One region of the Mycetocola sp. Y719 genome, then DNA from elsewhere that is predicted to be linked to it. Evidence: predicted binding sites of a transcription regulator. Region 1 holds the regulator's gene; the other holds the start of a gene.
What was found. Region 1 encodes HspR, which represses chaperone genes until heat shock. Its sites were predicted from a motif close to AAGTTGAGTCNNNNNGACTCAACTT; they were not measured.

Region 2: the regulator HspR is predicted to act here: its motif matches at 5,509-5,533, upstream of AC1M0F_RS12895 (ATP-dependent Clp protease ATP-binding subunit).

What each region holds. Positions count from the first base shown of each region.
Region 1 covers NZ_JBWYGY010000003.1:39,684-47,453, reverse strand. The annotation lists gene dnaK (molecular chaperone DnaK) at 1-296, shown strand, start outside; gene AC1M0F_RS12085 (nucleotide exchange factor GrpE) at 299-925, shown strand; gene AC1M0F_RS12080 (DnaJ C-terminal domain-containing protein) at 931-1,920, shown strand; gene AC1M0F_RS12075 (heat shock protein transcriptional repressor HspR) at 1,926-2,339, shown strand; gene AC1M0F_RS12070 (DUF2062 domain-containing protein) at 2,556-3,674, shown strand; gene AC1M0F_RS12065 (class I SAM-dependent methyltransferase) at 3,679-4,821, shown strand; partial or broken gene AC1M0F_RS12060 (DUF817 domain-containing protein) at 4,831-5,679, shown strand; gene AC1M0F_RS12055 (NADPH-dependent F420 reductase) at 5,680-6,324, opposite strand; gene AC1M0F_RS12050 (MBL fold metallo-hydrolase) at 6,321-7,079, opposite strand; gene fgd (glucose-6-phosphate dehydrogenase (coenzyme-F420)) at 7,140-7,770, opposite strand, start outside.
Region 2 covers NZ_JBWYGY010000003.1:199,135-206,904, forward strand. The annotation lists gene AC1M0F_RS12880 (Gfo/Idh/MocA family protein) at 1-159, shown strand, start outside; gene AC1M0F_RS12885 (DUF5107 domain-containing protein) at 296-2,233, shown strand; gene AC1M0F_RS12890 (hypothetical protein) at 2,360-2,779, shown strand; gene AC1M0F_RS12895 (ATP-dependent Clp protease ATP-binding subunit) at 2,935-5,496, opposite strand; gene AC1M0F_RS12900 (ComEA family DNA-binding protein) at 5,702-6,499, opposite strand; gene AC1M0F_RS12905 (hypothetical protein) at 6,510-7,010, opposite strand; gene AC1M0F_RS12910 (4Fe-4S single cluster domain-containing protein) at 7,007-7,726, opposite strand; gene AC1M0F_RS12915 (DUF2997 domain-containing protein) at 7,723-7,770, opposite strand, start outside.

The DNA.
Region 1 (7,770 bases):
TCATCAAGGAGAACGACGACAAGCTGCCTGAGGACGTCAAGAGCGAGGTCCAGGGCGACGTCGACGCACTGAAGTCCGCCCTCGCGGGCGACGACGAGGCCGCGGTGAAGACCGCGTACGACAAGCTCAACGAGAGCCAGGTCAAGCTCGGCGAAGCGATCTACTCGCAGGCCCAGCAGGCGGAGTCGGCTCCGGCCGAAGGCGCTGAGCAGCCCACCGAGACGGCGTCCGATGAGGATGTCGTCGACGCCGAAGTCGTCGATGACGAGACCGAGACCGAGAGCGACAAGAAGTAAACATGACTGACAAGAACCCGACTCCAGACAACGGTGACGAGGTTCAGCCAGTGGACGAGGGGTCGGAAGCGCGAGCTTCCGACCCTGAGTCGCAGGTGGACTCCGAACTGCCCGAGACGACCGAAGACGAACTGACGGTCCAGGACATCCTCGACGCCGCGCAGGCCGACGGCCTCGACGAGGATCTCGGCGAGCGCGTCGCTGACGCAGATCCTGAGCACGAGCACCTCGTCGACCTCAAGCGTGTCACCGCCGAATACGCCAACTACCGCAGGCGCACCGAGGCGAACCGTGAGGTGGAGCGCGAGCGCGTCACCGGTGATGTCATCAAGCTGCTGCTGCCTGTGCTCGACGACCTCGACCGCGCTGAGAAGCACGGAGACCTCGAGGGCGACGCGCCGTTCGCGACGATCGCGGCGAAGCTGCGTGGGAGCGTCGAGAAGATCGGCCTCGTGCCGTTCGGCGCGAAGGGCGATGCGTTCGATCACAACGTCCACGAGGCTGTCTTCCAGCAGCCGTCGCCGGACGTCGAGGCTGCCACTGTGATCGATGTCGTCGAAACCGGCTACCTCGTCGGCTCGACTCTGCTTCGCGCGGCCAAGGTCGTCGTCGCGGTTCCCGCCGAGTAGACGCGATGGCAAGTCAGGACTGGTTCGACAAGGACTTCTACAAGATCCTCGGCGTCAAGAAGGATGTGACGCCGGAGGAGCTGAAGAAGACCTACCGCAAGCTCGCGCGCAAGTACCACCCCGACTCGAACGCGGGAGACGCCAAGGCTGAATCCCGGTTCAAGGAGGTCAGCGAGGCATACTCGGTGCTCAACGACCCCGAGCAGCGCAAGGAATACGACGCCGTGCGCGCGATGGGATCAGGAGCCCGCTTCACCGCCCCAGGCGGCGGCGGGGCATCCGGTGGCTTCGACGACGTCTTCGGCGGGATGTTCGGTGGCGGCGCACGCGGCACCAGCACCAGCTACCAGCAGGCCGACTTCGAAGACATCCTTGGCGGGATGTTCGGGCGCAGTGGGGGCTTCGGCCAGCCCACGGGCGGATACCGCGGGTTCGGCGGGCCGACGCCCGGCCGCGACGTCACAGCATCCACGACGATCGACTTCCTCACGGCGACCAAGGGTGAGCAGATCACCCTGCAGACTGCCGAAGGCCGCACGATCAAGGTCAACATCCCGGCCGGCGTCGCCGACGGACAGAAGATCAAGTTGCGCGGCAAGGGGCACCCGTCTCCGGACGGCGGCCCTGCCGGCGACCTCGTTCTCACGGTCACCGTGCGCAAGCATCCGGTGTTCGAACGAGACGGGCTCAACCTGCGCGTGAACGTGCCTGTCACGTTCGTGGAGGCCACCCTCGGCGCCACGATCGAGGTGCCGACACTCGGCGGCGACCCCGTGAAACTGCGGGTCGCTCCTGGGACCCCCTCTGGCCGGATCCTTCGGGTCAAGGGCAGGGGCGTATCGACAGCGAAGGGCACCGGCGACCTGCTCGCGGTCGTCCAGGTCGCGGTCCCGTCGCACCTCAGCGCGGAAGCCAAGGCCGCTCTCGAGCACTTCCACGAGCTGGAACCGCACGAGAACCCACGCGAGGACCTCATCCACCGGGCGCGAGGATAACGAGGATGGACGAGAATTCGCCGATCTTCGCGATCGCGATGGCGGCCGAGCTGGCCGGAATGCATCCGCAGACCCTGCGGCAGTACGACCGGCTCGGCCTCGTCTCCCCGACGAGAACCGCGGGCAAGTCCCGCAGGTACTCGATGCGTGACGTCGCACAGTTGCGCGAAGTCGCCCGACTGAGCGCGGAGGGCGTGAGCCTCGAGGGCATCAGTCGCATCCTCACCCTCGAAAACGAGGTGGCGGCGCTGGCCTCGCGCGTCCGCGAACTCGAGCATGCCCTCGCGAGCGAGCTGGTGAAGTCGCCCGGGCGCCGCGTGTTCGCGGCCGGATCGCAGGGCGACGTCGTTCCGCTGAAGAGCGGCACGCGCGCCCAGCGACGCACGGAGCTCGTGATCTGGCGGCCGTTCCAGCGCTAACCGCGGCCGGCATCCCGGACCCGCCAAGCGTCGAGTGGGCCCGAATGGTCGTTCGGATGCCGCGCGGGCAGCCGTTCAGGACCACTCGATTCTGCTGGCTGCCCTTTGGACCCGACCGGCCGGGGCTTTCGGGCTGATCGGAGGCAAAATCCGACTCGGCCGACCGATTTGGCCGCGTGGGTTACGCGGATGCGAACGGGTCGTTAAGCTGGCGGCATGAGCGAGCACGAACAGCACGTTCCCGACAATCCTTCGACCCCAGGAAAGCAGCCGGGTCCTGACCCGACGGCACCGCAGCCGCCGGTGGAACCTCAACCGCCCGCAGCGTCGGACGGCCCGCCGCCCGGATCACCGCTGGCCCCGCCTCCCGGCGCCCCGGCGCCTCCTGCCCCTGACTCGCCCGAGGCTCCGGCACCCGGGCCCATGCAGGCTCCCGCGTACCCGACCGCCGGGTATCCGCAGCAACCGGGCTATCCGCAGCAACCGGGCTATCCGCAGCAACCGGGCTATCCGCAGCAACCGGGCCATGCACAGCAGCCGGCTGCGTATCCGCACCAGCAGCAGGGCTATCTCCAGCAGGCGCCTGGGTACACCCAGCAGCAACCGGGATACGCACAACCGGGGTATCAGCAGCAGGCACCCATCGCGTACGCGCCAGGGCCGACGGTGCCCCGCCGTCCGCCGCTCGGCCCGCGTCAGAAGCGCGGTGCCATGATCGCCGGCGCCGTCTCCTTCACCCTGATGAGTCTCGGGTTCGCCCTGGTGATGATTCCACTGGCCATCGCGGCGTTCGGCGCATTCTTCGGAGCCTTGTTCGGCTGGATCGCCAGCCGCAACCCTGAAGACTTCTCCCAGGACGGCCTCGCCGGCCCTGACGTCGTCGAGCAGTTCGTCCGGGATGCCTGGTCGACGGCGGCTCCCTGGTTCATCGGGATGGTGATTCTCGGCGTGATCATCTGGGTCCTCGGCTACCTGTCCAGTATCTGGATTCTTCGCGGCCACACGGTGAACCGCCCGGTGGCCGTCACCTGGAGCGGACTCGGCATCGCGATCGTCGCCAACGGCTTCATCAGCGGCATCACCTCGCCTCTCCTCAACCTGGGGAACATGTTCACCCCGACCACGAATGTGCCCGAGGGCCTCGGCGACCCCGGCGGGCTCGATTCACTCTCCGACTTCGACTTCACCCCGCTGGTCACCGTTGCCGCTGTCGGCGGCATCGTCAGCCTCATCGTGAGCGCCCTGATCGGGCTGCTCAGCTGGTGGTGGATGGCGCACGCCTTCCGCGAGCGGCCCACGGGAGACACGTCAATGCAGGCGCCACCGATACCCTGATTCAGTGACAGACTTCCCGTTCGACCGGCTCCGCCGGTGGCCAGACGTGGAAGCACCGAACCTCCTCGCGTCAGACGCCACCGACCGGCTCCTCCTCGGCACCGCGGCAGAAGCGCTCGCTGCGTCAGCACCAGGCGACGTCGTCGTGATCGGCGACCGTTACGGGGCGCTGACGCTCGCCGCGGCGACGGCAGGAGCCACAGGCATCCGCGTGCACCAGGACGAGCTGTCCGGTGAGCGGGCACTCGCCGCGAATGCGGACAGCTTCGGGCTGACGGATGCATTCACGAGCGTGCCGCTCGAGGCATCCGCCCTCCGCGGGGCCAGGACCGTCCTGCTCCAGCTGCCCCGCTCACTGGACGCACTCGCCGAGATCAGCGAACTGCTCGCGCTCACCGCGAGCCCGGACGTCGTGATCTTCGCCGGCGGCCGGGTCAAACACATGACCCACGCCATGAACGACGTGCTCGGACGATCCTTCGAGACAGTGGCAGCATCGCTGGCGCAGCAGAAATCACGGGTGCTCGTCGCAAGCGGACCTCGGCATGCGACGGGCGATCCGGCCTGGCCGGCCCGCGAGTTCCACGACGACCTCGGGCTGTGGGTGTGCGCGCACGGAGCCGCATTCGCCGGCACGAAGATCGACATCGGCACGCGGTTCCTGCTCGGCTTCCTCGACTCTCTGCCCGCCGCCAGGGAGGCCATCGACCTCGGCTGCGGCGCCGGGGTCCTCGCCACCGCCGTCGCCCGCGCCCACCCGGACATTCTCGTCACCGCCACCGATCAATCGGCGGCCGCCGTGGCATCCGCACGCCAGACCGCCCTCGCGAACGGTGTGGCCGACCGGGTGAGTGTCGTGCGGGATGACGCTCTGTCCGCGTGGGCGGACGCCTCCGCCGAGCTCATCCTGCTGAATCCTCCGTTCCACGTCGGAGCGACCGTGCACGCCGGCATCGCGGAGAAGCTGTTCCAGGATGCGGCTCGCGTGCTGAAACCGGGAGGCGAACTGTGGACAGTGTGGAACTCCCACCTCGGCTACCGCCAGACGCTCGAACGGCTTCTCGGGCCCACCCGCCAGCTCGGGCGGAACTCCAAGTTCACCGTGACCGTCTCCGTGAGGCGCCGGGCGGAGGACGCCCGCGGGTAGGTTGGACCAATGGCTCGCAGGTTCACGTCGGTCGAACAGCTGATCGACGATGCCGCGCATCGCCTGCTCGATACGGCGCCGACGGACGGCATCCGCTCCAAACTCGTCGAATTCCTGGTCTTCGGAGCGAAACAGGCGTGGGCGTGCGCGTTCGGTGCAGCGCTCCTGGTCGTCATCGTCGCGGCACGGCTGTGGTACCCGGATGACGCGGCGCTCGCCCGCAACGACGCCCTGACCCTCGCCGCCATCGCGATCCAGATCGTCATGGTCGCCGCGAAACTCGAGACCCTGCGGGAACTGCGGGTGATCATCCTCTTCCACGTCGTCGGCACGGTGATGGAACTGTTCAAGACCGACGTCGGATCATGGATGTACGAGGCGGAGGGTATCCTGCGCATCGGCGGAGTGCCCCTGTTCAGCGGGTTCATGTACGCGGCGGTCGGGTCGTACATGGTCCGCGTCTACCGGCTGTTCGACCTGCGCTTCGACCGCTACCCGCGGCGCTGGATCACCGCCATCGTCGCCTCGGCGATCTACCTCAACTTCTTCACGCAGCACTACATCGTCGACCTCCGCTGGCTGCTGCTCGCCGCGGTGATCGTCGTGTACCTGCGGACCGTGATGCACTTCCGCATCTTCCGGCGCACGTTCCGGATGCCGTTGCTCATCGCTTTCGCGCTCGTCGCGATCTTCATCTGGCTGGCCGAGAACATCGGGACGTGGGCGGGCGCCTGGCTCTACCCGGACCAGCTCGATGGCTGGAGCCTCGTCAGTGCCGCGAAACTCGTCTCGTGGTTCCTGCTGATGATCATCTCGGTCGTGCTGGTGGCGTGGGTCTACAAACCACGCCCGCCGGACTCAGTGCCCGCCGGGCCGCTGGGCCTGGGCGATGTCGATCTCGAGCTCCTCGCGGTCGCGCCGCGGCCCGTAGGCGGCCGTTCCGACCTGGATGCGCCAGCTCTCCGCGAGTCCGCCGATGTCGAGCACATCGAATCCGATCGCGTCGATGAAGGCGCCCACGGTGACCTTGGCAGCCGCGTCCTCCCCGGCGACGATGAGGGCCCGCCGTTCAGCGGTCCCCGCTGACTGGGCGTCGTCGGTGATGGCCGACGCGTAGATGTGATTGAACGCCTTCACGATCCTGGCGTCGGTGAAATGCGCCTGCACCAATTCGGAGACCGTCGTCTGCTCCTCGTCGAGCACCGCGATGCGTCCGTCCCGCTGAGGGTAGTAGTTGCTCGTGTCGATGACGACCTTGCCGGCGAGGAGGTCGGCAGGCAGGTTCTCGATCTCCCTGAGCGGGATCGCGACGGCGACGAGGTCGGCCGCCGCGGCATCCGCTGTCGTCCCTGCTGTCGCCCGTTCACCGAGTTCGAGGATGAGCTCGGTGAGGGACTCGGGTCCGCGGGAGTTCGAGACGATCACGTCGTAGCCGTGCGAGACGGCGGCGCGTGCGAGCTGGGAGCCGATGTGGCCTGACCCGATGAGTCCAAGAGTTGTCATGCTGAGTGGAAGCCCTTCTGCGTCGGGTTTGTTCCCTCAGCGGCGGAGTCGATGGCGTCGAGATACGCGAGCTGCGCTTCGACCGAGTACTCGGCGGCGAAGCGGAGTGGAGGGTCGATGTCGGCGTAGACGATGTCAGTCACCGCAGCGACCGTGGCATCTGCGCCGAGCAGCACACGCGCCGACCGCACGTCGTCGAGACGTGAGCGCCGGTGGGCGAGGTACTCGTCGCAGGCTGCCTCGAGATCGGGGAGCATCGGCCCGTGAGCGGGGAGCGCTGTCAGGGGTCCGAGTGATCGGAGCCTCTCGAGCGACGACAGGTACGCCGCGAGGTCGCCGTCGCCGCGCGCGATCACCGTCGAGCCGCGCCCCAGGATCGTGTCACCGGTGAGAATCGACCCGTGAGGTCCATCCCCGCCGATGACGAAGCAGACCGAATCGGCCGAGTGGCCGGGAGTGGCAACGACGCGGATGCTCGTGCCCGCTGCCGCGATGACCTCCCCGTCGAGAAGCGGCGCACCAGCGATGCAGAACGCCGGATCGAACGCACGGACAGGAGCCCCTGTGAGCCGGTGGAGCTCAGCGCTGCCACCCGTGTGATCGAGATGGTGATGCGTGATCAGGATCAGGTCGATCCGGCCAGCGGCCGCCAACCGACCGACATGCCCGGCATCGTCCGGTCCGGGATCGACGATCACGATGCCGCCCGATTCCCGGGCGCCGACCAGATAGCTGTTCGTGCCGTTCAGGGTCATCGGCCCCGGATTCGGTGCCCGTATGGCCCTGGTCAGCGGAGTGTTCTCCCCGAGCATTCCCTAGCCGAGCTCGCGGAGCCGCGGGGCGAGGTCACGCTCGAAGAGGTCGAGGAACCGCTTCTGGTCGCCGCCGGGGCCGTGGAAGACGAGGTGGTTCAGGCCGGCGTCGATGTACGGCTTGATCAGCGAGACGGCTTCGTCGGGGTCGGAGGAGACGATCCAGCGCTTGGCGACCTGTTCGATCGGGAGGGCGTCAGCCGCCGCCTCCATCTCGATCGGATCCTCGATGGAGTGCTTCTGCTCAGGCGTGAGCGAGAGCGGGGCCCAGAAGCGCGTGTTCTCGAGCGCGACATCGCGGTCCGTGTCGTAGGAGATCTTGATCTCGATCATCTTGTCGATCTCGTCGGCATCGCGGCCGGCCTTCGCTGCGCCCTCGGCGACAGCGGGGAGGAGTTTGTCGGTGTACAGCTCCATGCCCTTACCGGACGTGCAGATGAAGCCGTCACCGGCGCGACCGGCGTACCTGGCGACGACGGGACCGCCCGCCGCCACGTAGACGGGCACGCCGCCGTCCGGCACGTCGTAGATCGACGCACCGCGGGTCGTGTAGTACTCGCCGTCGAAGTCGACACGGTCGCCGACCCAGAGCTGGCGCATGAGGTCGACGGCTTCACGCAGGCGGGCGAAACGT
Region 2 (7,770 bases), 160 kb from region 1:
TACACGCGGCAGGTCGAATACTTCCTCGAGTGCGTGCATGCAGGGACCGATCCTGCGTTCAGCCCGACGGCATCCGCTGTCCGTGCCCTCGAGGTGGCACTCGCCGCCCGGCAGTCGCTTCTCACCGGCGAGACGGTGCCGCTCGAGGAACGCGCCTGACCTCGGGGGAACGACACTCGCCGGAAAACTGGACGCCGACCACCGGGAGACTCCAGACTCGATGCGGGCTCTCATCGTCGGGGGCATCATTCACCGGAGAAGAAAGCGACAGGGATCAGCGTTGAGTTCGATTCGAATGGGCACACTCACACTTCCGACGTCGACGTGGGGGCCATCGAATCCCCTGCCGAACATCTTCGGCACCGGCGACATCCACGCCCAGTCCGGCTTCGAGGACGCAGCCGAGGAGCCAGGCGTCGACGAGCCCGGCGTCGAGGAGCAGGCCAGTCGCGGTCAGACGGCGATGCCGTATCTCGACCAGGACGGCTACAGCGCCGACGAACAGCCTTCCGACCACGCGACCGTCGTACTGGAGAACGAGCACGTCACCGCGACGTTCCTGCCCGGGCTCGGTGGCCGGCTGTGGTCGCTCATCGACCGCGCGACCGGGCGGGAGCTGCTGCACCAGAACGACGCGATCCGGTTCCGTAACCTCGCCCTCCGCAACGCGTGGTTCGCCGGCGGCGTCGAGTGGAACATCGGCATGATCGGGCACTCCCCGTTCACGAGCTCGCCGATGCACACCGCAGCGCTGAGCGGGCCGGACGGCGAAGTCGGGCTGCGGTTCTTCGAGTACGAGCGCATCCGCAACGTCACGTTCCGCGTGGACGCCTGGCTGCCCGCCGATTCGCACGAGCTGTTCATCCGCGGCACGATTCTCAACGCGCAGCCGGATGCGACACCGATGTACTGGTGGTCGAACATGGCCGTTCCGCAGCAGGAGGAGACGCGTGTGCTCGTGCCGGCGGCATCCGCCTGGAAATACGGCCAGGAGCGCGTGCTCAGCACCGTGCCCGTGCCGGTCGTCGACGGCTTCGACATCACCTGGCCGGCGCGCACCGAGGACACGGTCGACTACTTCTTCGACACAGCGGGCATCCGGATGCCATGGATCGCCGCGGTGGACCGCGATGGTTTCGGTCTCGTGCAGGCGTCGACGGGCAACCTCAAGGGCCGCAAGCTCTTCGTCTGGGGACAGAACTCCGGCGGCAGGCACTGGCAGGAATGGGTGTCAGGGGCCGGGTCGTATTGCGAGATCCAGGCCGGGCTCGCGCGCACCCAGCTCGAGTACCTGCGGATGCCGGCCGAGACGGAGTGGTCGTGGGTCGAGGCCTACGGGGCTGTGCAGGTGGATGCGTCTGCGGCGGGGTCGTCAAACTGGGTGGTCGCGACCGAAGCCGTGGCCGAGAACCTCGCGGCGCGCGACCTGGACGATCGGCTGTCTCGGTTCCGGGATCGCGACCAGTCGGGTGAGCTCATCGTCGAGGTCATTCCGGACGGCTCGGGGTGGGGTGCCGTCGAGAACGAACTGCGGAAGCACTCCGGGCTCGAACCGTTCTCGGCGGAGGTGACGCCGTTCTCTTCGGATGCCATTGGCTCCGACGAGGAGTTCTGGTTGCGACTGCTGCGTGGCGAGCCCGCTGCGGAGGCCGAACTGGACCCGGCCGTCGCGCCGCGTTCGTACCAGATCGACCCGCGTTGGGTGCCGTTGCTCCGGCAGCGCGACGACTGGCTGGCGTCGCTCCACCTGGGGGTGATCGCGGCCGCGCAGGGGTCGTTCGTCGAGGCAGGGACGCTCTGGCAGGCATCTGTCGACCACGTTCCGAACGCGTGGGCGCTGCGGAACCTCGGCGCGCTCGCGGACGACCGGGGTAACACGGCTGAAGCGGTCCGGTTCTACCGGGCCGCGCATGAACTCGCGCCAGGGCTGCTGCCGCTGACCCGTGAGCTGCTCGCGGTTCTGCAGCGGGACGGGCGAGCTCTCGAGGTGCTCGAGCTGATCGATTCACTCAGCGGGGCGGACCGATCGGATGGGCGCGTACTCGTCGCAGAGGCGCGCGCGGCGTTGGCGACCGGGGACGTGGTCCGGTGCCGCGGCATCCTCGACGGAGACCTTCGGATCATCGACCTGCGCGAGGGTGACGGCCTGCTCGAGGACCTGTGGAACGAGTACCAGGCCGCTGCCGGGGCATCGGGTGAACCGCTGCCGCTGAAATACGACTTCCGGATGTGACGTGGTCGCGCGGTCGCGCGACCCCGAGATCGCAGTTACGCACCCAACGCGGGAGTTCCCGGCCGTTTTGGGTGTGTAACTGCCAACTCGCGGGCGATTCTCATGCGTGCGTGCCACGATCGGAGAATGACGGTCACCACGACATCCGTAGCGCTCGCGCAGCAACTCCACGATGCAGGGCTCGGCTGGATCCCCGAGTCGGGCGACCAGTTCTGCCTGAACACGGCGGAGTTCGACGGTGAGGTGTTCACCGTCAGCGACATGACGATCGAGCCGCACGACTATGACTCGGGGACCATCCTCGGATTCAACGGAACCACCGAGTGGGCCCTCGACTCGGTGGCGCTCGAGAAGACACTGTGGCTTCCGCGTGAGGACCAGCTGCGCGACCTGCTCGGCGGGACGTTCAGCTTCCTGCTGCGCGTCGACGAGATGTATGTGGTCGAGGTCGATCGTGCCGGGCAGAAGCTGCGCTTCGACGCCACGACGGCTCCGGATGCCTATGCGCTCGCGGTTCTCGGGGTGCTGAGCGCTCGTACCCCCTGACCCTGTTCGCAACTTCGGAGATTTCGCGGGATCACGGCTCTTCCGGCGGGTTTTCGTGCGTTCGGTCCCGAATCTCCGAAGTTGGAGACGGGACCGGGATCGCGCACACGCAAAAGGCCGCCACCGCTGAGCGGTGACGGCCTTCGTGGTGCGGGCTAAGCGGCCAGCCGGGCCTCGACCTCCGACGTGACGTGCAGCTCGTCATCGGCAACGGACACCGCGATCGACGACCCTGCGGTCAGCTCGGCGTCGACCATGAGTCCGGCGATGCGGTCCTCGACCTCGCGCTGGATCACGCGACGCAGCGGACGGGCACCGTACTCGGGCTCGTAGCCGCGGGTGGCGATCCAGTCGACGGCCTCGTCTGTGGCCTCGAAGCCGACCCCCTGAGCGGTGAGCCTGGCGGCGGTGCGGCCGAGGAGCATCCGCACGATGTCGTGCAGCTGCTCCTGTTCCAGTTTGCGGAACAGCACCACCTCGTCGATCCGGTTGAGGAACTCAGGTCGCATCGCCTCACGCAGCTTGCCCATGACGCGGTCGCGGAGCGCCTTCTCGGAGCCGAACCCGCTGCCGTCGCCGGCATCCGCGATGAATCCGAGTGCACCGCTCCTGCTCGCCAGGAACTCGGAACCGATGTTCGAGGTCATGATGATCACCGTGTTGCGGAAGTCGACCGTGCGACCCTGACCGTCGGTCAGGCGTCCGTCGTCGAGCACCTGCAGCAGCAGGTTGAAGACGTCGGGGTGGGCCTTCTCGATCTCGTCGAGCAGCACGACGGAGTACGGGTTGCGACGCACACGCTCAGTGAGCTGACCCGCCTCGTCGTACCCGACGTATCCGGGAGGGGCACCGACGAGCCGTGACACCGTGTGGCGCTCACCGAACTCGCTCATGTCGAACCGCAGCATGGCGCTCTCGTCTCCGAACAGCGATCCGGCCAGGGCCTTCGCGAGTTCGGTCTTGCCGACACCGGTGGGGCCGAGGAACAGGAAACTGCCGACCGGACGATTCGGGTCGCCCATCCCTGTACGGTTGCGCCGCACGGCCTTGGCGATGGATTCGACGGCGTCATCCTGTCCGATCACGCGCTCGTGCAACTCGGTCTCGAGGTGCGCGAGGCGGGCGCGGTCGTCCTGGGTGAGCCGCGTCACCGGGATGCCGGTGGCACGCGAGATGATCTCGGCGATCTCCGCCTCACCGACGATGGCGGGAACCGAGGCGGATGCCGTGGCATCCGTCGCCTCAGCAGCCGCGATCTCGGCGGTGAGGTTCTCGATCTCGTCGCGCAGGTTCGACGCCTCTTCGTAGCGTTCGGCGGCGACCGCGGCATCCTTGGACTTCTCCAGGATGGCGATCTCGTCACGCATCGGCGCTGTGTCGATCTTCACGACCTGGCGGAGGCGCAGTCGCGCGCCGGCCTGGTCGAGCAGGTCGATGGCCTTGTCTGGCAGGAACCGGTCGGTGACGTAGCGGGCGGAGAGATCCACGGCGGCACGGAGGGCCTCGTCGGTGTAGCTGACGTCGTGGAACTCCTCGTAGCGGGGACGGAGTCCGCGCAGGATGCTCTCGGCATCGCCGACACTGGGCTCGTTCACGTGCACGGACTGGAAGCGACGTTCTAGCGCCGGGTCCTTCTCGACACGACGATACTCGTTGAGTGTCGTCGCACCGATGACGTGCAGTTCGCCGCGGGCCAGGCGTGGCTTGAGGATGTTTCCGGCGTCGAGTCCGCCGCTCTCCCCACCGCCGCCTGCGCCGACGACCGTGTGCATCTCGTCGAGGAACACGATGAGCTCACCCTGGTTGGCGGAGATCTCGTCGAGCAGCTTGGTGAGCCGCTCCTCGAAGTCGCCGCGGTACCGGGTGCCGCCGACCATGGCTGCGAGGTCGAGAGCGAGGACGCGCTTGCCGCGGAGCAGCTGCGGAACCTCTTCGTCGACGATCGCCTGCGCGAGTCCTTCGACGACGGCGGTCTTGCCGACGCCGGCCTCGCCGATCAGCACGGGGTTGTTCTTCGTGCGGCGCGACAGGATCTCGATGGTCTGCGCGATCTCGTCTGCACGGCCGATCACCGGGTCGAGCTTGCCGTCACGGGCGAGCGCGGTGAGGTCGGTGCCGAACTGGTCGAGCAGCGGAGTGGTGGATGCCTCGCTGCCCGCTGTCGCCGTGCCGGATGCCTGTGCCTCGCGAGCGGATTCGTATCCGGCCTGCAGGGTCTGCGGAGTCACGCCGAATCCGGCGAGGACCTGACCGACGGGCATCTCCTGGTTCACGACGAAGGCGAAGAAGAGGTGCTCGGGGTCGATGTAGGTGGAACCGAACGCGCGGGCGACCTGGTGGGCGTCGAGCAGAGCGCGCTGGGCTGACGACGTGATCGACGGCGGGGTCTGCACGTCGCGGTCGGAACGTTCGGGCAGTCGTTGCTCGGCTGCTTCGGCCAGCTCGGCCGGGTCGGTGCCGAGGGCGCGGAGGGCGTCGGCCACCGGGGCCGCCTCGACCATGACACGCAGGATGTGCAACGCATCGACCTCGGAGTGGCCGTGGTCGACCGCGAACCGCGCGGCGTCGGCGAGCACCTCCTGGGTGCGTCGGCTCAGCAGACGGGTGATGTCGATCGTCCGCCCGGACTGGGCGGCGCGCTGCCCCTGCAGGTAACGCGCGATGAACTCGTCGAACGATTCGTTTCCCGAACCTGCGGGACCGAAGAATGCGGGCATGGATCCTCCTGGAACTTGAGTGCCTGTGACTCAACTCAACGGCAGCACAATACCGACTATTCCCGCCGGGTTCAAAAACTTGAGCCAGCCCGGCTCAAGTCTCGAGTTGCCTCCGTTTGGGCGTCTACTCACCACTTCCGGACCTCCTCACCCCGCGCACCTGGTGAGTGCGTCCGGAACAGGTGAGTACGTCGCACGGGGCGGGCTAGAAGTCGACCCGACGCCCGAACGTGCGCGCGGCACGCGGCCGCGGCGAACAGAACGCCTCATCGCGGAGCCGGACAAGCTCGTGCGGCTGCAGGCCTGCCGCAGTCGCGAAGTCCTCCAGCGATCCGAAGCCGCCGCGTTTGGTGCGCTCGGCGATCATTGCTTTGGCCAGGCGCCGGTCCATCCCGGTCAGCTTCGCCAGGGCGCGCTGGTTGGCGGTGTTCACATCGATCGTCTCGACTGGCTCGCGGGCAGCCGGTGCGGCCGGTGCGCTCGACCGCCGGGAGGCCCTCGACTTCCGCGCCGCGGCAGGAGCAGCCTCGGGTTCACCGGCGACGTAGTCGGAACGCGACGTCCCCGGCGCGTCCAGCAACTCTTCGGCCTCGGGCGGCACGACACCCCGTGACCTGCGCGACCCCTGACCGGTCCGAGCACGGGCAGGCCCGCCCATGAGGTTCAGCCCGTTCTCGCGCCGCGCCCACAGGTCACTCAGCCAGGTCGGGTTGGCGATGAGCGCGTGAGCGATGCCGACGAGATAGAGGGTTCCCTGCAGCATGTCGCCGCCGTCATCCGGCACGAAACCGATCACGAAGGCGGCGATCCCGTAGACCACAGACGCGACCCACCATGACCGGCGGCGGGCGACTGCAGCGATGATGCCGAACGCGAGCCAGGTGAACACCGCGCCGGGGAACAGGACGAGGATGATCCAGCTGCTCGCGATGATCATCCACAGGGCGGATGGACCACCAGTGGGCGTCGCTCTCCCCCTGCCGGATGTTCTCGCGTCGGTCATCACTCGTCGCCTACGCGCCAGAACGGACGTTGAGCACCATGGTCACGGTATCGTCGGCGTCGCGGGTTTCCGAGACGAGGTCGAAACCCGAGCCCTCCGCGCGCTGGCGGATTTTCTCGGCCACGGCCTGCTGGACGAGCAGGGCGTACTCGGCGTCGAGCCGCTGCACGAGATCGCTGACGGATGCCTCATCGACGACGCGGCCGTCGAGGCTCTCGACGTGCGCTTCCCAGATGCCGTCATGGGTGAGCCGCATCGTCAGCGACACCCCGTCGACCTCGGCGGTGACTCTCGTGCGGGAGACATCGACACCGGTCGCTCCGAGGTTGGTCAACGCCTCGGAGAGCAGCGAGCTGTCCTTCATCCGGGTGCGCACCTTCAGCGCCGGAGCGGGTCCGCCGTCGGTCGACGCGGTGTCCTTCGACATCGACACGGCGCCGGCGACACCGACGCCTCCCATTGCTGCGGCCGCGGCCATCGCGAGGGGAATGAGGAGCACGGTCACGCTCATGAGGCTGTCGCTTTCGTTCGGGGCCGGTCCTGTCGGGGGCCCAGGTCGTGCAGGAGTTCTTCGAGGGCGGATGCTTCCGCCCAGCCGTTCACGTCGATCCGGCCGTCGCGGTGGAGACGGATCTCGAGCCGATCCCGGCCGCCCTCGCGTTCGATGCGGGCGACCTCGTCGGCATAGGCCGGGCTGAGGGCGCGGATGCCCTGGTTGGTCGAGCCGAGCCACGGGCGGATGCCGTCTGGGGCGTCCTGCAGGTACGGCCCGTCGATGAGCAGGTCGGTTGCGGCGAGCAGCCGGGCGACGTCGTCCCGGTCGGCCGCCCACCCGGTAAGCGACTCGAGGGTGTAGCCGGAGAAGGTCATCACGGTCAGCCCGGCGGCACGGAAGGCCTCGGCAATCGTGGCGAGCGCGGCCGCCTGGTCGAAAGGTTCACCGCCGAGAAGGGTGATTCCCTCGACGCCGGCGCCGACGGCATCCGTCACGAAACGCTCGGCGAGCGCGCCCGTCTCGTCGAGAGTGCCCCCGATCTCGGCCCAGAGGTGCGGGTTGAAGCAGCCGGGGCAGCGCACGCTGCAGCCCTGCACCCAGAGCGCCGAACGCAGGCCGGGGCCTTCGGCGGTCGTCGCCGTGAGGAATCGCGACCAGCGCAGTTCACCGCCGGGCCGCCGCAGCGGTTCGACGGCGCCGAGGGCTCGGGGTTGCCGGTCGAGCAGGGTCATCGGTCGGTGTCCCAGTTGCGCGTCGAGCTCTCCTGGTCGGCGGC